Regions from separate parts of the Tatumella ptyseos genome, predicted to be linked through region 2. Evidence: predicted binding sites of a transcription regulator. Region 2 holds the regulator's gene; each other region holds the start of a gene.
What was found. The regulator PurR, encoded in region 2, represses purine synthesis genes. The targets are predictions, from matches to a motif close to CANGCAAACGTTTGCNTG.

Region 1 (7,480 bases), 860 kb from region 2:
AAGAAATTAAAGAGTCTATCGAGTACGGTGTCATTAAAATGAACATCGATACCGATACGCAATGGGCAAACTGGGACGGTATTCTTCAGTTCTACAAAAAGAATGAAGGCTACTTACAGAGCCAACTGGGTAACCCAGAAGGTGACGATAAGCCAAACAAAAAATACTATGACCCACGTGTCTGGTTACGTGCGGCACAAAGTTCAATGGTTGTTCGCTTAGAGCAAGCCTTCCGTGAACTGAATGCTATCGACCGCCTGTAATCCCTTCCCAAACGCCAGCTTAGCTGGCGTTTTCTTTATCTCCCTCCGTAAAATTCTTGAAGTTGTGTGACGAGGTTGGCAATTTACCGGTTTTTAGTTACCCTTTTTAGTTAGGCATCTCTCATCGATGCTTCTTCAGCTATTTATTGGGAACTAACGACAGGAAAATTTAATGCAAGATCTTAACGTAGTGAGCGGCTTACATAATGCCGGGACTTGGATTGAAAAAAACCAGTCACTTTTATTAAGTTATGTAGTGAATATTGCCGCAGCATTAGTCATCCTTTTTATCGGATTTACTGTTGCGAAAATCGTTTCAAGAACCATTAATAAAGTCTTACTTTCGCGTCATATCGATCAAACCGTCGCTGACTTTATCTCGATGATCGTTCGTTATGCGATTATCGCATTCACCCTTATCGCCGCAGTCAGCCGAGTCGGTGTGCAAACAGCGTCCTTTATTGCAGTGCTGGGGGCAATCGGTGTTACCGTCGGTTTAGCGTTACAAAATTCACTTTCAAACTTTGCTGCAGGGGTACTACTAGTCACCTTTAGACCTATTCGGGTTGGGGAGTTTGTGGATGTGGGGGGATGTTCGGGTACCGTACTGAACGTACAAATCTTCCAAACTACGCTGAAAACCTCTGACGGTAAGATTGCTGTGATTCCTAATGGCTCAATCTTCACCGGCAAAATTATCAACTATTCCCGTGAACCAGAGCGTCGTAACGAATTTATTATTGGTGTCGCTTACGATGCTGATATTGATTTAACGATGAAAGTGTTACGTGAAGTCGTCGAAGCCGATAAGCGTGTCATCAAGGATAAAGGTATCGTTGTCGCCTTAAATGAAATGGCACCATCATCTCTTAACTTTATTGTACGTTGCTGGAGCAAGAGCGATGACTTACAACAAGTATACTGGGACTTGATGGCCGACTTTAAACGTGCGTTAGATAAAAACCAAATTGGCATCCCATTCCCGCAAATGGATGTCCATCTGGTCCGTAGCAGCGAAAGCTAACGTCTCGCCTCCGCAGTCAGCCACTCTGGCTGTGGAGTATTCATTTTACTAATTGCCCCCCATTTTTTTTAATTTCCTTTCGAAGCCCTCCTCATCGCACAATTAACCTTTCTTTTGGCTAAGGTGCTATAGATGTCTGTTTTTATTCAAGGTTTTACTTTAGGGGCGGCGCTGATCCTGCCTATTGGTCCACAAAATACTATCGTGCTGCGTCAAGGCATGTTACGCCGCTATGCGTTATTTGCTGCGACCTTTTGTGTAATTAGCGACATGTTGCTGATCTCAACGGGCGTATTAGGTGGGGCAGCTTTTTTACAACACTACCCGCTGTTAATGTTAGGCATGACTTGGATGGGAGTGCTCTTTTTACTCTGGTATAGCTACGGATTAATAAAAACCCTTCGTCACCCAGTGCGGGTCGCAGGGGAAGGCGGGGCGGCACAGTCATTAGGTCAATTGTTGCTAACGCTGTTCGCCGTTACCTGGCTAAACCCCCATGTCTATTTAGATACGGTCGTTTTACTGGGCAGTATAGGTAGCCAAATTCCAGAAGAACAACGTGTGACCTTCGTCATTGGGGCGGTGTCGGCTTCAATTATCTGGTTCTATTTACTTTCCTCGGTATCAACGCTGCTCTCAGCCAAGCTTTTGCAGCCGCGTATTCAGAGGTTAATATCTCTTACGGTCATTGTCTTATTACTGTCACTCGCGTTTAGACTGGCCAGTGAAGGCGTGATAATGTGGCAACATTACAGATAAAGGAGCGTAACAATGAAGAAAAGATTTATTGCGGTGGCATTACTCGGTGCGAGTTTCGGAGCGATAACGTCGGCCTCAGCTGAAATCACCCCAAATGCCCCTTATCTTAGCACTACAGGGCAGGGGCAAGTACAAGCTCAGCCTGATATGGCAACCATTGTCATCGAAGTTAACGCGACCCAGGCACAAGCCTCACAGGCTAAAAAACAGGTTGATAGTCGCGTGGCAAAATACTTCGATTTTTTACATCAGCAAGGGATAACGGATAAAGATATCAATGCTGCCAATGTGACCACCCATGCTGAGTATGATTATTCACAACATGGGAAGCCTAAACTCACCGGTTATCAGGCATCACGCAGTGTCAATGTTACCCTGCACCAACTTGCAAAGCTGAATACATTACTCGACGGTGCTCTTGCAGCGGGACTCAACGACATTCGCTCAGTAGCAATGGGCGTTGACCACCCCGAACAGTATCAACAACAAGCACGGCAAGCGGCAATTAACGATGCGATTACCAAGGCGAAAGGTCTGGCTTCCGGTTTTAATGCTTCCTTGGGCTCAGTATGGAGCATCAACTATCAAACTCAGCGTAATGTTGCGATGCCGATGGTACGGATGATGAGTGCTAAAGCCGCTTCCGCCGATACCACGGCAGACGACACCTACCAACAGCAAAAACTCGACTTCACTGATAATGTTGAAGTGGTCTTTACCCTTAACACTCGTGCTCTTGACGCAGCACCCGACGACCATACTCAACCAGAGAGTCGGTAACCCGTCCCATTACACGGCTTTCTGGCGCAAATCTGTGCCAGTAAAGCATACGGCGTTGATATAATCCGGGGGTCAGGTCAATCAGACTGCCTTCAGCTAATTCAGACTCAACCTGTAGATGGGGGATCATGCAGCATACGGAACCCTGTTTAGCTAATTGAACGAAAGCTTCAGAAGAGTTAACGATATGGCATGGCAAACTCCCTGGGGGCAAATCGAAGTTTTCTTGTAAGAAGGCTTGGTGCATATCATCTAAATGGTCAAACGAGACGGCAGGCGCTTTGAGTAGCGTCTGGCGGTTGACGCCCTGAGGGAAGTAACGCTTAGCGAAATCAGGTGAAGACACGAATAAGTAATCTAAAGCACCCAAGGTATCGACATGACAACTCGGTAACGCACGAGGCTGTATACTGACGGCACCAACCACTTCACCACGTCGTAAACGTTCAAGTGTACGGCTCTCATCCTCGACTTGTAAATTAAGGCGAACGGGCAAGTCGGCGAGTACATCACGTAATGCGGGGAGCAACCAGGTCGCTAGACTATCGGCATTGACGGCAATAGAGAGTAAAAGGGGAGTGGTCCCGCCTTTCTCATCGGTCAACCATTGTTCCTCCAATAGTTCGACTTGGTGTAAAAGCGCAAGGAGTTTTTGGCCTTGCTCGGTAGGCCGAGGCGGAACGGTTCGGACTAAAAGAGGTTGGCCAAATTGCGTTTCTAATTGTTTGACGCGCTGTGAAACCGCAGATTGCGTGATACAGAGTTTTTGTGCCGCCCGTTCAAATCCGCGTTCACGAATAACAGTATCAAGGGCTTGGAGATTGCGGTAATCGGGTCTTTTAATCATGTTTTCTCAGTCCCTGACTGAAAGAAAAAAATGGTTGGTTTTGAGATTGGATGCGTAAAACTACACAACAACCCACGAAAAATCACTATTTTAGATAAGCTTGTTTTATACTATGCCTACCGAAACTCGTATAGGTTTTAACATACCATGACTCAGGACGAACTTAAAAAAGCAGTGGGCTGGGCGGCACTCGACTATGTTCAGCCCAATACGATCGTTGGTGTCGGCACCGGGACAACCGCGGCACATTTTATCGATGCATTAGCTACCCGCAAAGATGAGATCATTGGTACAGTATCGAGTTCAGAAGCCTCGACTGAACGCTTAAAATCGTATGGTATTCCGGTTTTCGACCTCAATGAAATAGATTCCCTTTCCTTGTATATCGACGGTGCGGACGAGATTAATCCCGCCCTGCAGATGATTAAAGGCGGTGGTGCGGCCCTTACCCGCGAAAAAATTATTGCGGCAGTCGCTGAAACCTTCATCTGCATCGCAGACCAATCTAAGCGGGTCGACTGCTTAGGCCATTTCCCTTTACCTGTTGAAGTCATCCCTATGGCCAAAGCTTATGTTTCAAGAGAGTTGGTGAAACTTGGCGGCAGGCCAGAGTATCGCAAAGATATTATTACCGATAACGGTAACATTATCCTGGATGTCTACGATTTACGTATCGACGATCCAAACCAATTAGAAGTTACTATTAATGCGCTTCCCGGCGTTGTCACGGTTGGTTTATTTGCTAAGCGTGGGGCTGATATCGCATTAATTGGTGATGAAAACGGCGTTAAGAAAATTTTTCATGACGGCGGTAAAAAATAGCTGTCCCGCATAAACAGTGATTTATATCACAAACAGTCTTTACCTCGAGTTAATACGCTAAGCCTACGACATTACACAGTGTTTTGGCGTTGAATGATGTAAAGGTAAACGATTGCGTTTACCGTTTTAAAAATTTCTAGGGTGTTGCTCTTAGCCTATTTTTTTCTTATGTTGGCAGTTAGCTAAGGGTATTTTACGAAAATCACTTTTATAGGGTCGGGTAATGGCTAAGGTTTCACTGGAAAAAGATAAGATTAAGTTTTTATTGGTAGAGGGTGTTCACCAATCTGCTATCGATAATCTAAAAGCAGCAGGTTATACCAATATTGAGTTTCACAAAGCCGCGCTCAGTCCTGAGCAACTTAAAGAATCGATTCGTGATGCTCACTTTGTAGGCCTACGTTCTCGCACACAACTCACCGAAGAAATCTTTGCAGAAGCCGAAAAACTGATTGCGGTAGGGTGTTTCTGTATCGGGACTAACCAAGTTGATCTTAATGCTGCCGCCTCGCGGGGGATTCCTGTTTTCAACGCTCCGTTCTCAAACACTCGTTCAGTAGCTGAACTGGTAATCGGTGAACTATTGTTACTGATGCGCGGTATTCCTGAAGCTAATGCAAAAGCTCACCGTGGTATCTGGAACAAAAATGCGAAAGGCTGCTTCGAAGCACGGGGTAAGAAACTCGGTATCATCGGTTACGGCCATATCGGCATGCAATTAGGTGTCTTAGCTGAAAGCCTAGGCATGTATGTTTACTTTTACGATATCGAAAGTAAGCTGCCGCTGGGTAATGCAACACAAGTCGAATCCTTAGACAAACTATTAGCGATGAGCGATGTGGTCAGCTTACACGTCCCTGAAACCGCGAATACCCAAGATATGATAAGTAAAGATCAACTGGCAGCGATGAAACCTGGCGCGCTATTGATTAACGCCTCTCGCGGGACGGTTATTGATATCCCAGCGCTTTGTGAAGCATTAGAAAGCAAACATCTGGGCGGGGCAGCTATCGATGTCTTCCCGGTAGAACCCGCTTCCAACAGTGATCCGTTCGAGTCTCCACTCTGTAAGTTTGACAATGTCATTCTTACCCCACATATCGGCGGCTCTACACAAGAAGCACAAGAGAATATCGGTATTGAAGTCGCTGGAAAATTAGCGAAATACTCAGACAATGGATCAACCCTTTCTGCAGTTAACTTCCCAGAAGTATCGCTTCCGGCGCACAGTGCGTCAGCAAGTCGTATTCTTCATATCCATGAAAATCGCCCAGGCGTCTTGACCGCAATTAACAATATTTTTGGTGATCAGAATATTAATATCGTTGGTCAATACCTACAAACCTCACCGCATTTAGGCTATGTCGTAATTGATGTCGATGCTGAGCAGGAAGTGGCTGATAAAGCCTTACAACTTATGAAAGAGATCCCTGGCACTATTCGTGCTCGACTCCTTTACTAAGACCCTATCGAAGAGGCCGCTAGGCCTCTTTTTTTTGCCATTGCCAGAGTTTATTCGGCGTAATAACCGCAGGTAATGGGATATCCCAAGCTTCGATAGGTAATTTATCGTGGTGCTGGCAATCGTGTGCCACGCCAATCGGGAAGACCGAAGTCTCTTGCCAACCGGCCAACAGGCGATCATAAAACCCCCCGCCCATTCCCAAACGTTGCCCTGTACTATCAAAAGCGACTAAAGGTACGATTACCACATCTAATTCAGTAAACGAGCATAACTCATCGCTGTTCGCTTCAGGTTCAAACATGCCCAAAGGGTGCTTAATTAATTGGGTCTGTGGATAATAGCGCTGGAATAGTAGGGATGAGGACTGCGCTGGGTCAATTCGCGGTAAATACACACTTTTTCCCATATGCCATAACCGCGCGATAAGCGGGCGAGTATTGATCTCGCCATCCATCGACAGAAATAGGGCAATACGCTGGGATTGAGCAATCGCTGTAAACAAGGTGGCGTGTTCAGCAAGTTGCTGACTGGCGTCGAACTGTTGAGATTCGCTTAGCGAACGTCTTAAACAACGCATATGCTGACGTAAAGCTTGGCGCTGCTGATGAAGTGGTGAATCCATAGCGTAACATCCTTGTGAAGGCTCTCAAGGATAATAGGGCGAGAAATGAAGACAGTAAAGAGAAACTAGGAAGGAGGAGGGGGATCTCCGAGATGCCGCTGCGAGCTGTAACCCTTGAACCCTTGGTTCAAGGTGAACATGTCGTCATACCTATTAGGCTTCTCGGACGAACCGAGCATGCACACAAGATATGAGGCGCCACGTTCTAGTAGTACTAAATATCGGCTCAGGGGACTGGCCCGCTTGCAAACATCTCAGAGAATTCGTTGTTCAGGGAATATTATAGCACAGGATCCCTGGCACTCTTATTCGAATTTACTTTCAGGGCGATCACTAATACGCCCTTGTTCGACTAATGCCTGTTCAATAGTCTGCTGCAGAACACGAATACGCTGTTCCATGTTACTCGCATAATCACGTGTCTTATTCTTTTCTTGCGCAAGCTCGTGACAAATATTTAATGCTGCGATAAACACTAATTGCTCAGTATTCGTAACGCGAGTTCTGTGTTTTAAATCCTGCAGACGCTGGTCAAGATCTTCAGCGGCAGAAAGTAGAGCTTCTTTTTGTTCTGGGGGACAGTTCACGCGCAGTGAACGACCAAAAATATGAATATCTACCGGTTGCGCAGACATGTTACCTTCCTGATAATTACGTTGTCCGCTCCCAAAGTCACTTGCTTTGGAAGGGCGCCACTATATCTACCTGAGGCAGAAGTTACAACCCCTTTTCTGGAATCTATGAGGGTGCTAATGGTAGCATAGACCTCACTTCACTTTCCTAAGACTATGGATAATTATGACTTCACCGAACTATATCACGCTTAACAGCGAACTCGCGACACAAGGTGTCGGTATGACTGCCGCTGAAATGCATGGTTTACTCAGCGGAATTCTTT
Region 2 (7,480 bases):
AACACTTGGCGATTATCGGCAGCTCGCTTTCGTGAGCCGTCTTCGCTATTTCTGCTGGGTTTATTTGGATGTGCAACGCTGGACGCGTCTGGTCAATAGTGCGGATCCTAACCAACCTTTAGTTCCGCCTAAGGTTCCTGCCTTAGCCTTAGAGTCCGACCGTGCCGAAGCATTGCTGAGCGCCGCAAGGACATTTTTTGCTATTGTGTTAGGTTGTACCTTTCAAATTTATACTCAGTGGGATCAAGGTCCTGCAGCGCTGACGTTAACCGCTATCGCCTGCGTGCTTTACTCCTCAGCGCCCTCTCCCTCTGCTAGCGTCACCTTACTGTTGAAGACCTTACTCATTCTCTGCGTACTAAGTTTTATTTTTAAATTCGGCATAATGATTCAAGTCTCGCAGCTTTGGCATTTTCTATGGGTGTTATTCCCACTGATTATCACGTTACAGTTATTCAAGTTATTATTTCCCAAGCGAGCTGCCCTCTGGGGACAGATCGTAGTGTTCATGGGCTCTTTTATCTCAGTCAGTAACCCCCCAACTTGGGATTACGGTACCGTACTGAACAGTGATGTCGCAAAAGTATGTGGGGTGATTTTCGCTTGGTTGGCATTCGTTTTAATTCGGCCAAGTTCTGATGATCGTAAAAGCCTTCGCCATATTAAAGCCATTCGCCGCGGTTTTTTAGACCAACTTCGACCTAAACCTTATGCTACTCGAAATCATTATGAGTCTCGGCTCTATTTTCATATTAACCAATTAAAGTCCAGTAAACAGGCGCAAGCAAAGCTCTGGTTATTGCGTTGGGGGGTTGTATTACATAATTGTGCGCACATTGTTTGGGAATTAAGAGCATGGAAATCCAGTTCGCCATTACTCCTCGCACAGCGCGACCGATGTTTTCAGGTTTTACAAAATGTTATCAGTGAACGCGGCGTTCATAGTTCTCAGTTAGAGACTGTATTGACGGATCTCACCACCCAGTGCAATGAACTAGCGCTAAGCAAGGAAGCTGATGCGATTCGCTTAGCAGGTATTTTGTGGCGCCTAAAATGCTCATTAGCGCAACTCAGTTATTCGGTGCCACCTCAACCTTCAAAATAGTTCCCCCTGCCCACTATCTTCTTCAGAAAAATTCGGTATAACTCGCTGCGCCGCGCGTCGCCGCAGCGTGCAGAGTCGTAGCACATTGAGTTTCTGGGTATCAGTGAAACCTAGCCATCCAAAGCGCTCCTCACGACTGCGAAAGCAGCCTAGACAGTATCCTCTTGCATTGGCTTGGCATAGCCCCCTGCAGGGGTTCGGCAGTAAAAACATTTCAAGTTGCTCTGCCATAGCTCCTCCCATACTTACCTTCTTACTAAACTCGACTTGTTGTTCTGTGCGATGGAGGCCTTACCCCCTTGCCGAGAAAGGTCGCGAAAACTACTCTGTGATTAACCCATTTATTATAGCAGGAGTATATTATGTCAACGTTATCCCTCTTTTCCCCATTGAAGCTAGGTGCTATCACTACGCAAAACCGTATTTTTATGGCACCTCTAACCCGTTTACGCAGCATCGAACCGGGTGATATTCCTACTGAGTTGATGAAAACCTATTACCAGCAGCGCGCTTCTGCAGGTTTAATCATTACTGAAGCCACACAAGTCTCATTCGAAGCTAAAGGCTATGCTGGTGCTCCCGGATTACATACTGACGAGCAAATCAAAGCATGGAAACAGATTACCGACGCAGTCCATGCCCATAACGGGAAAATTGCCGTACAACTTTGGCACACTGGCCGAATTTCTCACTCTTCGTTACAACCTAATCATGCTGCACCTCAAGCACCTTCAGCCTTACCTTCTCAAACCAGAACCTCATTAAAGAATGAAAAAGGGGAAGTTTATCGTAGTGAAACCACGCTGCCACAAGAAATGAGTCGTTCGCAAATCAAGCAAGTGGTCAAAGATTTCGAGCAAGCCGCAATCAACGCTCAACAAGCAGGATTTGATCTGCTTGAACTTCATGCAGCGCATGGTTACTTGCTACATACCTTCTTATCACCGGAGTCAAATCAACGGACTGATGAGTACGGCGGAAATCGTGAAAACCGTGCAAGGATCGTTTTCGAGATTATTGAAGCTGTATCACGTGTCTGGGGATCTGAACACATTGGTATACGTCTCTCACCCGTTGGAACCTTCCAAGCATTAGGGAATGGCCCACATGAAGAAGAGGATGCGATTTGGCTAATTGAACAGTTGAATCGTTTTGGCATTGCCTATTTACATCTCTCCGAGCCAGATTGGGCAGGAGGTAACTCTTATACTGCATCCTTTAGGAAGTCGGTACGTGCTGGTTTTAGCCAAACAATCATCGGTGCAGGGGCTTATACCCTAGAAAAAGGTGAAGCACTTCTGACAGAAGGTTTAATCGATGCCGTTGCCTTTGGTCGCGATTTTATTGCCAATCCAGATTTGGTCGAACGTTTTGCGCAAAAGGCACCACTCAATGCGCAACATCCAGAATCCTTTTATGGCGGCGATGAACATGGGTACATTGATTACCCCTTTTTACCTCAAACAAAAAACTGATATCCTATTCCACTGATTACGAGCAATATAACGAGGTTTTATGCGTTTTTTACACACCATGATCCGTGTTGGCAATCTAGACCGTGCGGTTGATTTTTATACCCGTGTACTAGGTATGCGCCTTTTACGAACCAGCGAAAATACTGAGTACCAATATACACTCGCTTTCGTCGGTTACACGGAAGAATCTGAAGGTGCGGTACTGGAGCTCACTTATAACTGGGGCGTAGAAAGCTATGACTTAGGTAAAGGATACGGCCATATCGCGCTAGAAGTCGATTCAGCGGCTGAAACCTGTGAACGTATTCGTCAAGCTGGCGGCAACGTCACTCGCGAAGCCGGACCGGTTAAAGGCGGGAAAACGGTTATCGCTTTCGTTGAAGATCCCGATGGTTATAAAATCGAGTTAATCGAGAAAAAAGACGCAGGTCTTGGATTAAATAACGATTAATCATGGTTAAGGGCTGCACCGCGGCCCTGTTTTTGTCATACTTGCCGACCATTTTCACTGTAATTGAGAAACAGATGTCAGATACTGCTAACCCCCACCTACTCAAACACCGTTTTCGTGGATTTTACCCTGTTGTGATTGACGTCGAAACCGCTGGTTTTAATGCCGAAACAGATGCCTTATTAGAGATTGCGGCGATTACTGTGCGAATGGATGAAGATGGCTGGTTAGTTGAAGATCAAAAAATTCATTTTAATATCACTCCTTTCGAAGGAGCGGTCCTTCATCCCGAAGCATTAGCTTTTACCGGAATAGACCCCAACGATCCTGAGCGAAATGCCGTCAGTGAATACGATGCCCTGCACGCGATATTTAAAATGGTCAGAAAAGGCATGAAAGAGGCAGATTGTTCAAGAGCTATCATTGTGGCGCATAATGCCCATTTTGATCATAGCTTTACGATGGCTGCGGCACAGCGCGCTAGCTTGAAACGTAATCCCTTTCATCCCTTTGCCACCTTCGATACTGCAGCGCTAAGTGGCTTAGTATTAGGTCAAACTGTGCTCGCTAAGGCGTGTATTAGTGCTGGAATGAGTTTTGATAGTGAACAAGCGCACAGTGCTCTTTACGATACTGAACAAACGACTGCGCTTTTTTGTGAACTAGTGAATAGATGGAAACGTCTTGGTGGATGGCCGCTGGCAAGTGAGGCGCAACAAGTGGCGGAAAACGGCCCCGCCACTTAAGCAATAATCTGAAGTTATTCTACTTCGCGATATTTGTCTGCAGTCTCTTTGATAAGAGATTGCAGTTCGCCACGCTGATACATTTCCATAATAATGTCACATCCCCCTACTAATTCACCGTCGACCCACAGTTGTGGGAAAGTCGGCCAATTAGCGTAGGCAGGGAGTTCAGCACGAATATCTGGATTCTGTAGAATATCCACGTAAGCAAAACGTTCACCACACCCTGATAGCGCCTGAACAGCTTGCGCAGAAAAACCACAGCTTGGTAATTTAGGGGACCCTTTCATGTAAAGAAGAATTGGATTTTCAGAGATTTGTGTCTTAATTTTTTCTAAAGTGCTCATTTTGCTTCCTCAACAACAGCTTAATTTCTTACAGTGTACCGCTTATCTTAGCCGGTGTGAAATTCCTTGCTAGTTTAATTAGTTAGTTGCCTCCAGATAAGAATTATCTTATTAGTCGATAAATATGTGACTCAGATCACAATAAAAAAGGTTATTTAACCGCAGTGGGTAAAATTGATACATAAGTAATTATCGCAATCACGCTTAGTAACAGATTTAATTGAATTCTCGCTTAACTTTTTGAAAAGTTCTGGATTAGAATGGCTTATGGGGCTGACAACGTTGTCAGAGGTTATTTTTACTCACTGACTCTTTTTTGAGTACAACACTGACTAAATACTAAATATGCGGCTAATAATTACGCTTTCAATACTTGCATTTATGCAACTTTTTTTTAATGTCGCTGAGGCAGCCCCACAACGACATCTCAATGCCACTGCGCATAAATCAGTCAAGAAAGTCGCGGCAGAAGACACACGCCGAAAGCGCAAACAGGTTAAAACAGCTAGCAAACGGGCCAAACACTCTGAACCCCACAAAGTTAAGCATATTGCTAAGAAAAAGCTTTCTACCCCGCCTAAAACTAAATCTTCAAAACTTGCTCAGTCACGCCTCACTCGCAAAAAATATTACGCAGGTCAAAAAGTACTGGCTCGTCATAACACCCGTATCGCCTCACCCCACTCTGCGGCGATGGTAATGAGTGCTACGCACCACCAGAAATATCAAAAAGCACGTCAGACGGCGATGAATAAGTTGATGAATCAGCTCGGTAAACCTTATCAATGGGGCGGTACTTCTCCGCATACCGGTTTCGACTGTAGCGGTCTAGTCTATTATGCTTATAAGGATTTAGTTAAATTTAAGATTCCACGTACGGCCAACGAAATGTATCACTTACGTGACGCTGCTCCAGTAAAAAGAAATTCACTTCAAAAAGGTGACCTGGTGTTCTTTCGTATCCATCGCCGGGGGGCTGCCGACCATGTTGGAGTATATGTCGGCAACGGTAAGTTTATTCAATCACCTCGTACTGGCAAAGATATCCAAATTACCGATCTCACTGGTGAGTATTGGCAAAAACATTATATTGGCGCTCGACGAGTCATGACGCCGAACTCGGTTCGATAGCCATAAATTGCTTACCAACGAATCCCCGCTCTGTCGGGGATTTTTTATTACCGACTAAAAACACTTTCCAAGGTAACGATTTGTAAACGATTTAGCTGCGTTGCGCAAAAAGCTCGTTTTACCCCTTTTAGCCTGCTAGAATCCACCCCCTTAATTTTAAGTTGCGCAAACGCAAACGCTTTCCTAGGAGATTCCCCTCATGGCAACGATAAAAGATGTGGCAAAACTCGCCGGGGTTTCCACCACCACTGTTTCTCATGTTATTAATAAAACCCGTTTCGTTGCCGAACAAACACAGCAAACAGTTTGGGAGGCCATTAATGCCCTTCACTATTCGCCCAGTGCTGTTGCACGTAGTTTAAAGGTCAATACCACCAAGACTATTGGTTTATTATCGACGTCAGTAGAAGCCCCATATTGGGCAGAGATCATTGAAGCGATTGAAAAAAAATGTTTTCAACATGGTTACACACTATTATTGGCTAATGCCCATACTGACTTTGAAAAACAACGGGCCTATCTCTCGATGATGGCGCAAAAACGTGTCGATGGTTTAATGGTGATGTGTGCCGAGTATCCTGATTCTCTGTTGAAAATGCTTGAAGAGCATAGCCAATTACCGATGGTGGTGATGGATTGGGGAAGTTCTCACGCCAATTTTACCGATACTGTTGAAGATAATGCTTTTGCGGGAGGACATTTAGCCGCCCGTTACCTATTGGATCGTGGCCATCGAGATATCGGCTGTATCCCTGGTCAGATGGAGCGCCACACAGGTGGGGGGCGTTTAGCAGGCTTTATTAAGGCGCTAAATGATGAAGGCATTATCCCTCGCGAGGAGTGGATTGTACAAGGGGACTTCGAATCAGAATCGGGTTATCTGGCCATGCAGCAGATCCTTTCACAGAAAAAACGCCCCACTGCCGTGTTCTGTGGTGGTGACGTAATGGCTATGGGGGCTATTTGCGCCGCCAATGAGCAGGGATTGAATGTGCCTCAAGATATTTCGATCATTGGTTATGATAACATCCGTAATTCGCGTTATTTTAGCCCCGCCCTAACGACCATTCATCAACCTAAAATTGAATTAGGCGAAAAAGCGCTTGAGATGCTACTCGATCGTATTGTCAATAAACGCGATGAGGCGCAACGTCTTGAAATTCATCCTCAACTGGTTGAACGGCGTTCTGTTATTGATGGCCCTTACAGGGATTATCGCCGTTAATCCTTCGCCTCTAGCCACTCTTGATTGAGAGTGGCTGTATTCCCCAGATAATCCAATATCCATTGTAACACTGGTGAAAAACTATTCTCTCGCCAACTCAAGTAACAAGGGCTATCTGGATAGCTAATCGGTAATTCGACAAGTGTCCCCTGCTTAAGGTAAAGCGTTGCAATGTGCGACGGCACCATCGCAACACATAGACCATTTTGTACACAGCGTATTCCTACCGACCAATTCGGTACAACTAGACGGCGTTGATTATCCAATGTCCAAGTATCACGACGTGGGAGAACCCTTGAGGTGTCTTCAATGACTAAGGAAGGCCATACTCGTAAGTCTTCTTCCCTAATGAATGTTTCTCCCCGCAAAGGATGATCGTGAGCCACGACACAACGCCAAGAGAGTTTACCCATATCGCGAACACTGAAGCGCCCAGATACTGGGACAGCTTGCGTTGCGCCGATCGCCATATCAACCCGTCCGTCCGCTAACGCATCCCACACGCCATTGAAAACTTCATCATTAATATGAAGCTCAACATCTGGAAAATGACGATAGAAATCCAAGACGAGCTGTTCGACTCGAGTCTGTTTCACAATCCTATCAATGGCTACAGAGAAACGGCCCCTCCAACCATTGGCAAGTTGCTGACATTGTTGACGAGTGCCATTCATTTTTTTGATAACACTGCGCGCTTCAGCGAGAAAGTGCTCACCAGAGGGAGTTAATACCACATCACGATGGCGCCGCTCAAATACATCGACAGCTAACCACTCTTCTACTTGTTTTACTGAATAACTGATCGCAGAAGGAACTCTATGTAGTTCCTGAGCCGCACCCGAAAAACTTCCATTGCGCGCCACACTATCAATTACCATTAAGGTATATTCTGACCACATAGTTGCTTTCAATTATTTTGAAGGATGTTGGCAAATATTACCGTTTTACAAACAAGTCTGCATCCTTTTACACTCCTCGGATTATTTTGACTAGGACGCTC
Region 3 (7,480 bases), 1.4 Mb from region 2:
CAACGCCCACGGCAGATAGGGACCGAACTGTCTCACGACGTTCTAAACCCAGCTCGCGTACCACTTTAAACGGCGAACAGCCGTACCCTTGGGACCTACTTCAGCCCCAGGATGTGATGAGCCGACATCGAGGTGCCAAACACCGCCGTCGATATGAACTCTTGGGCGGTATCAGCCTGTTATCCCCGGAGTACCTTTTATCCGTTGAGCGATGGCCCTTCCATTCAGAACCACCGGATCACTAAGACCTGCTTTCGCACCTGCTCGAACTGTCACTCTCGCAGTCAAGCTAGCTTATGCCTTTGCACTAACCTCACGATGTCCGACCGTGATTAGCTAACCTTCGTGCTCCTCCGTTACTCTTTGGGAGGAGACCGCCCCAGTCAAACTACCCACCAGACACTGTCCGCAACCCGGATCACGGGTCTACGTTAGAACATCAAACATTAAAGGGTGGTATTTCAAGGTTGGCTCCATGCAGACTGGCGTCCACACTTCAAAGCCTCCCACCTATCCTACACATCAAGGCTCAATGTTCAGTGTCAAGCTATAGTAAAGGTTCACGGGGTCTTTCCGTCTTGCCGCGGGTACACTGCATCTTCACAGCGATTTCAATTTCACTGAGTCTCGGGTGGAGACAGCCTGGCCATCATTACGCCATTCGTGCAGGTCGGAACTTACCCGACAAGGAATTTCGCTACCTTAGGACCGTTATAGTTACGGCCGCCGTTTACTGGGGCTTCGATCAAGAGCTTCTCCTTACGGATAACCCCATCAATTAACCTTCCAGCACCGGGCAGGCGTCACACCGTATACGTCCACTTTCGTGTTTGCACAGTGCTGTGTTTTTAATAAACAGTTGCAGCCAGCTGGTATCTTCGACTGGCTTCAGCTCCAGGAGCAAGTCCCTTCACCTACGCGCCAGCGTGCCTTCTCCCGAAGTTACGGCACCATTTTGCCTAGTTCCTTCACCCGAGTTCTCTCAAGCGCCTTGGTATTCTCTACCTGATCACCTGTGTCGGTTTGGGGTACGATTCAATGTTACCTAGAGCTTAGAGGCTTTTCCTGGAAGCATGGCATCAATTACTTCAGTTCCGTAGAACCTCGTCATCACGTCTCAGCCTTAAGATAGTCCGGATTTACCAAAACTATCAGCCTACTCGCTTAAACCGGGACAACCGTCGCCCGGATAACCTAGCCTTCTCCGTCCCCCCTTCGCAGTAACACCAAGTACAGGAATATTAACCTGTTTCCCATCGACTACGCTTTTCAGCCTCGCCTTAGGGGTCGACTCACCCTGCCCCGATTAACGTTGGACAGGAACCCTTGATCTTCCGGCGAGCGGGTTTTTCACCCGCTTTATCGTTACTTATGTCAGCATTCGCACTTCTGATACCTCCAGCAAACCTCACAGTTCACCTTCAACGGCTTACAGAACGCTCCCCTACCCAACAACACATAGTGTCGCTGCCGCAGCTTCGGTGCATAGTTTAGCCCCGTTACATCTTCCGCGCAGGCCGACTCGACCAGTGAGCTATTACGCTTTCTTTAAATGATGGCTGCTTCTAAGCCAACATCCTGGCTGTCTGGGCCTTCCCACATCGTTTCCCACTTAACTATGACTTTGGGACCTTAGCTGGCGGTCTGGGTTGTTTCCCTCTTCACGACGGACGTTAGCACCCGCCGTGTGTCTCCCGTGATAACATTCTTCGGTATTCGTAGTTTGCATCGGGTTGGTAAGCCGGGATGGCCCCCTAGCCGAAACAGTGCTCTACCCCCGAAGATGAGTTCACGAGGCGCTACCTAAATAGCTTTCGGGGAGAACCAGCTATCTCCCGGTTTGATTGGCCTTTCACCCCCAGCCACAAGTCATCCGCTAATTTTTCAACATTAGTCGGTTCGGTCCTCCAGTTAGTGTTACCCAACCTTCAACCTGCCCATGGCTAGATCACCGGGTTTCGGGTCTATACCTTGCAACTTAACGCCCAGTTAAGACTCGGTTTCCCTGCGGCTCCCCTATTCGGTTAACCTTGCTACAAAATATAAGTCGCTGACCCATTATACAAAAGGTACGCAGTCACACGCTCAAGGCGTGCTCCCACTGCTTGTACGTACACGGTTTCAGGTTCTATTTCACTCCCCTCGCCGGGGTTCTTTTCGCCTTTCCCTCACGGTACTGGTTCACTATCGGTCAGTCAGGAGTATTTAGCCTTGGAGGATGGTCCCCCCATATTCAGACAGGATACCACGTGTCCCGCCCTACTCTTCGAGCTCACAATCAGTGCATTTTCATGTACGGGGCTATCACCCTGTATCGCCGGACTTTCCAGACCGTTCCATTAACACACTGACTGATGCAGACTCTGGGCTCCTCCCCGTTCGCTCGCCGCTACTAGGGGAATCTCGGTTGATTTCTTTTCCTCGAGGTACTTAGATGTTTCAGTTCCCTCGGTTCGCCTCGTTAACCTATGTATTCAGTTAACGATAGTGTGTCGAAACACACTGGGTTTCCCCATTCGGATATCGTCGGCTATAACGGTTCATATCACCTTACCGACGCTTTTCGCAGATTAGCACGTCCTTCATCGCCTCTGACTGCCAGGGCATCCACCGTGTACGCTTATTCGCTTAACCTCACAACCCACAGACGTCTTAGACGCTGTAGACTGTAAAAGTCTTTGAGAGACTCCGAATAATTTTCATTATTCAGTGTTTTCAATTTATCAGCTTGTTTCCAGATTTTTAAAGAGCAATATCTTAAAGACGACTCGTAAGTCAGCTTTAAGATAATTTTATTTTCAGTGAGATACTGAAGATGGTGGAGCTAAGCGGGATCGAACCGCTGACCTCCTGCGTGCAAGGCAGGCGCTCTCCCAGCTGAGCTATAGCCCCATCGATTTTGCAAACATCAGAGTTACCGAAGCAATTCATTCTCAAGCAAGGCGTAACGTTACGAAGCATACATCAGTATGCGAGTGGCGTTACAACACAGCGTGAGGATGAATTTGGTAGGCCTGAGTGGACTTGAACCACCGACCTCACCCTTATCAGGGGTGCGCTCTAACCACCTGAGCTACAAGCCTGCAGATGTTTACTGCTCTCTTTAATTTTCATCAGACAATCTGTGTGAGCACTTCGCAGCAATGTATCTTACAGGTAAGGAGGTGATCCAACCGCAGGTTCCCCTACGGTTACCTTGTTACGACTTCACCCCAGTCATGAATCACAAAGTGGTAAACGCCCTCCCGAAGGTTAAGCTATCTACTTCTTTTGCAACCCACTCCCATGGTGTGACGGGCGGTGTGTACAAGGCCCGGGAACGTATTCACCGTAACATTCTGATTTACGATTACTAGCGATTCCGACTTCATGGAGTCGAGTTGCAGACTCCAATCCGGACTACGACGCACTTTATGAGGTCCGCTTGCTCTCGCGAGGTCGCTTCTCTTTGTATGCGCCATTGTAGCACGTGTGTAGCCCTACTCGTAAGGGCCATGATGACTTGACGTCATCCCCACCTTCCTCCGGTTTATCACCGGCAGTCTCCTTTGAGTTCCCACCATTACGTGCTGGCAACAAAGGATAAGGGTTGCGCTCGTTGCGGGACTTAACCCAACATTTCACAACACGAGCTGACGACAGCCATGCAGCACCTGTCTCAGAGTTCCCGAAGGCACTAAAGCATCTCTGCTAAATTCTCTGGATGTCAAGAGTAGGTAAGGTTCTTCGCGTTGCATCGAATTAAACCACATGCTCCACCGCTTGTGCGGGCCCCCGTCAATTCATTTGAGTTTTAACCTTGCGGCCGTACTCCCCAGGCGGTCGACTTAACGCGTTAGCTCCGGAAGCCACTCCTCAAGGGAACAGCCTCCAAGTCGACATCGTTTACGGCGTGGACTACCAGGGTATCTAATCCTGTTTGCTCCCCACGCTTTCGCACCTGAGCGTCAGTCTTTGTCCAGGGGGCCGCCTTCGCCACCGGTATTCCTCCAGATCTCTACGCATTTCACCGCTACACCTGGAATTCTACCCCCCTCTACAAGACTCAAGCTTGCCAGTTTCAAATGCAGTTCCCAGGTTGAGCCCGGGGATTTCACATCTGACTTAACAAACCGCCTGCGTGCGCTTTACGCCCAGTAATTCCGATTAACGCTTGCACCCTCCGTATTACCGCGGCTGCTGGCACGGAGTTAGCCGGTGCTTCTTCTGTCAGTAACGTCAATGCATGAAAGTATTAGTTTCACACCCTTCCTCCTGACTGAAAGTACTTTACAACCCGAAGGCCTTCTTCATACACGCGGCATGGCTGCATCAGGCTTGCGCCCATTGTGCAATATTCCCCACTGCTGCCTCCCGTAGGAGTCTGGACCGTGTCTCAGTTCCAGTGTGGCTGGTCATCCTCTCAGACCAGCTAGGGATCGTCGCCTAGGTAAGCCATTACCCTACCTACTAGCTAATCCCATCTGGGTTCATCCGATGGTGCGAGGCCCGAAAGTCCCCCGCTTTGGTCTTGCGACATTATGCGGTATTAGCTACCGTTTCCAGTAGTTATCCCCCTCCATCAGGCAGATCCCCAGACATTACTCACCCGTCCGCCACTCGTCAGCAAAGTAGCAAGCTACTCTCTGTTACCGTTCGACTTGCATGTGTTAGGCCTGCCGCCAGCGTTCAATCTGAGCCATGATCAAACTCTTCAATTTAAAGTTTGATGCTCAAAGAAATTGTTCTGTTATTCGTAAATGAATTTTCAGTGTCACTCTTCAAGACTTGATACTACAAAGTTTTTTGTGATATCAATCCTGCGAGTGCCCACACAGATTGTCTGATAAATTGTTAAAGAGCATTGCGAATCAACGTTTTAACTCGTTGTCGCGAGGTGGCGTATATTACTCGCTTCACCTCAGGAGTCAATCATTATTTTGATTTTTTCTCCTGGACCGAATCGCTTCAGTCCCTGTCACCGCGCTACGCATCTCGCTTTGCCGTGTCAGTGGATGCGCATTATAGGGAGTTCAGAAAAAGGCGCAATACCTTTTTTAATAAAATCTGACTGACTGCTGCATTCCACAGCAAAACACCTGTTTATACTGTGTTATCCACAGATTTACTCACAAAGGGTTAAAAAAATCATTTAACGCGAGATCCACGCAAACGTTTTCGCTACAATATACCCCTGTTAATTATAAAGGCGCCGATGCTTTTATCTTTCAAACTGCAACTCCAGAGGTTTACTTCTATTATGCAACATCGTCCTGTACGCCGTGCTTTACTTAGTGTCTCTGATAAAACAGGGATTGTTGACTTTGCACGAGGCCTTTCTGAATACGGTATTGAACTTCTCTCAACTGGCGGTACTGCGCGTTTATTGGCAGAAGCAGGCTTAGCTGTGACAGAAGTGTCTGACTATACCGGCTTCCCAGAAATGATGGATGGGCGCGTTAAAACCCTACACCCCAAAATCCATGGCGGCATTCTCGGACGCCGTGATAAAGACGATGCGGTGATGGCAGAACACCACATTCAACCTATCGATATGGTTGTAGTAAATCTCTATCCCTTTGCCAAAACGGTCGCTAAGGAAGATTGCAGTCTGGAAGACGCTGTTGAAAATATCGATATCGGTGGCCCTACTATGGTTCGCTCAGCAGCGAAGAACCATAAAGACGTCGCAATAGTGGTTAATAGTGCTGACTATACTCCTCTATTAAAAGAGTTAGCTGACAACGACCATGGTTTGAGCTTAACGACTCGCTTCGACCTAGCCATTAAAGCCTTCGAGCATACCGCGGCTTACGATGGGATGATCGCGAATTACTTTGGGCGCTTGGTACCGGCTTATCATAGCGAAGAGAAAACGCCGTCTGGCCAATTCCCTCGAACGTTAAATCTTAGCCTTATTAAGAAACAAGATATGCGTTATGGGGAGAATAGCCATCAACAAGCGGCTTTCTATATAGAAGACACGCTGTCAGAAGCATCCGTTGCGACCGCTGTCCAACGCCAAGGCAAAGCGCTTTCCTATAATAATATCGCTGATACCGATGCCGCGCTTGAGTGTGTTAAAGAGTTTGATCAGCCAGCCTGCGTGATTGTGAAACACGCTAACCCTTGTGGAGTTGCCACGGCCAGCGATTTACTGCAAGCCTATGACTTAGCTTATGCGACCGACCCGACTTCTGCTTTCGGTGGCATTATTGCCTTCAACCGAGAACTGGATGCTGCAACGGCGCAAGCCATCATCAGTCGCCAATTTGTCGAAGTCATCATCGCCCCAAGTGCCAGCGAAGAAGCTTTAGCTATTACCGCTGCAAAACAAAATGTACGGGTCCTTACTTGTGGTGAATGGCAGCAGCGCCAGAATGGGTATGATTTTAAGCGTGTTAATGGTGGCTTGTTAGTACAAGACCGCGACTTAGGAATGGTAAGCGAGAGTGAATTAACGATTGTCACTAAGCGTCAACCGACTCAAGAAGAATTACGTGACGCGTTATTCTGCTGGAAAGTCGCAAAATTCGTTAAATCCAATGCCATTGTCTACGCGAAGCATAATCGTACTATCGGCATCGGTGCTGGCCAAATGAGCCGTGTCTATTCAGCAAAAATTGCGGGTATTAAAGCAGCTGACGAAGGTTTAGAGGTTAGCGGCTCGGCAATGGCGTCAGATGCTTTCTTCCCTTTCCGTGATGGGATTGATGCAGCCGCAGCAGTCGGCATACGTTGTGTGATCCAACCTGGCGGCTCAATTCGCGATGAAGAAGTTATCGCGGCCGCAGACGAGCATGATATTGCAATGATTTTCACTGGCATGCGTCATTTCCGCCACTAAAGAAGAGGTCAGTACAGAATGAATATTCTAATTATTGGTAACGGCGGCCGGGAACATGCATTGGCATGGAAAGCAGCACAATCGCCCTTAGCGACTAAAGTTTTTGTGGCACCGGGTAATGCTGGTACGGCACTCGAACCCACGCTAGAAAATGTCGCGATTGAGGTAACAGATATCCCTGGATTATTGGCTTTTGCACAACGCGAAAATATTGGCTTAACTATTGTGGGTCCTGAGGCTCCCTTAGTTCGCGGTGTTGTCGATGCTTTCCAACGCGAAGGTTTAACGATTTTTGGACCCACGCAAGCTGCAGCACAGCTTGAGGGCTCTAAATCGTTTACTAAGGACTTTCTAGAGCGCCATCAAATTCCGACCGCGGATTACCAAAACTTCACTGAAATCGAGCCCGCGTTAGCTTATCTTCGTGAGAAATGTGCACCGATCGTTATCAAGGCTGATGGCCTAGCTGCAGGTAAAGGCGTCATTGTTGCCATGACCTTGGAAGAAGCTGAAGCCGCAGTAAAAGATATGTTAGCAGGTAATGCTTTCGGTGATGCTGGGCATCGTATCGTGATTGAAGAGTTCCTTGAAGGTGAGGAAGCCAGTTTTATCGTAATGGTCGATGGTGAGCATGTCCTCCCTATGGCAACAAGC

Region 1: serA (phosphoglycerate dehydrogenase) is a predicted target of PurR. The motif match lies at 4,597-4,614, and genes of this name have one in related genera.
Region 3: purH (bifunctional phosphoribosylaminoimidazolecarboxamide formyltransferase/IMP cyclohydrolase) is a predicted target of PurR. The motif match lies at 5,145-5,162, and genes of this name have one in related genera.

What each region holds. Positions count from the first base shown of each region.
Region 1 is NZ_CP130649.1:619,059-626,538, forward strand. Features, by position in the region: gene fbaA (class II fructose-bisphosphate aldolase) at 1-263, shown strand, start outside; gene mscS (small-conductance mechanosensitive channel MscS) at 436-1,287, shown strand; gene QJR74_RS03055 (LysE/ArgO family amino acid transporter) at 1,420-2,046, shown strand; gene QJR74_RS03060 (oxidative stress defense protein) at 2,059-2,826, shown strand; gene QJR74_RS03065 (LysR family transcriptional regulator ArgP) at 2,768-3,670, opposite strand; gene rpiA (ribose-5-phosphate isomerase RpiA) at 3,821-4,495, shown strand; gene serA (phosphoglycerate dehydrogenase) at 4,719-5,957, shown strand; gene QJR74_RS03080 (5-formyltetrahydrofolate cyclo-ligase) at 5,977-6,582, opposite strand; RNA gene ssrS (6S RNA) at 6,663-6,846, opposite strand; gene zapA (cell division protein ZapA) at 6,888-7,217, opposite strand; gene QJR74_RS03095 (YecA/YgfB family protein) at 7,381-7,480, shown strand, end outside.
Region 2 is NZ_CP130649.1:1,478,575-1,486,054, reverse strand. Features, by position in the region: gene QJR74_RS07000 (FUSC family protein) at 1-1,105, shown strand, start outside; gene QJR74_RS06995 (DUF1289 domain-containing protein) at 1,097-1,336, opposite strand; gene nemA (N-ethylmaleimide reductase) at 1,468-2,580, shown strand; gene gloA (lactoylglutathione lyase) at 2,621-3,031, shown strand; gene rnt (ribonuclease T) at 3,106-3,777, shown strand; gene QJR74_RS06975 (Grx4 family monothiol glutaredoxin) at 3,792-4,124, opposite strand; gene QJR74_RS06970 (C40 family peptidase) at 4,470-5,255, shown strand; gene purR (HTH-type transcriptional repressor PurR) at 5,455-6,480, shown strand; gene punR (DNA-binding transcriptional activator PunR) at 6,477-7,379, opposite strand.
Region 3 is NZ_CP130649.1:2,906,021-2,913,500, forward strand. Features, by position in the region: rRNA gene QJR74_RS13735 (23S ribosomal RNA) at 1-2,634, opposite strand, end outside; tRNA gene QJR74_RS13740 (tRNA-Ala) at 2,817-2,892, opposite strand; tRNA gene QJR74_RS13745 (tRNA-Ile) at 3,007-3,083, opposite strand; rRNA gene QJR74_RS13750 (16S ribosomal RNA) at 3,158-4,700, opposite strand; gene purH (bifunctional phosphoribosylaminoimidazolecarboxamide formyltransferase/IMP cyclohydrolase) at 5,237-6,826, shown strand; gene purD (phosphoribosylamine--glycine ligase) at 6,845-7,480, shown strand, end outside.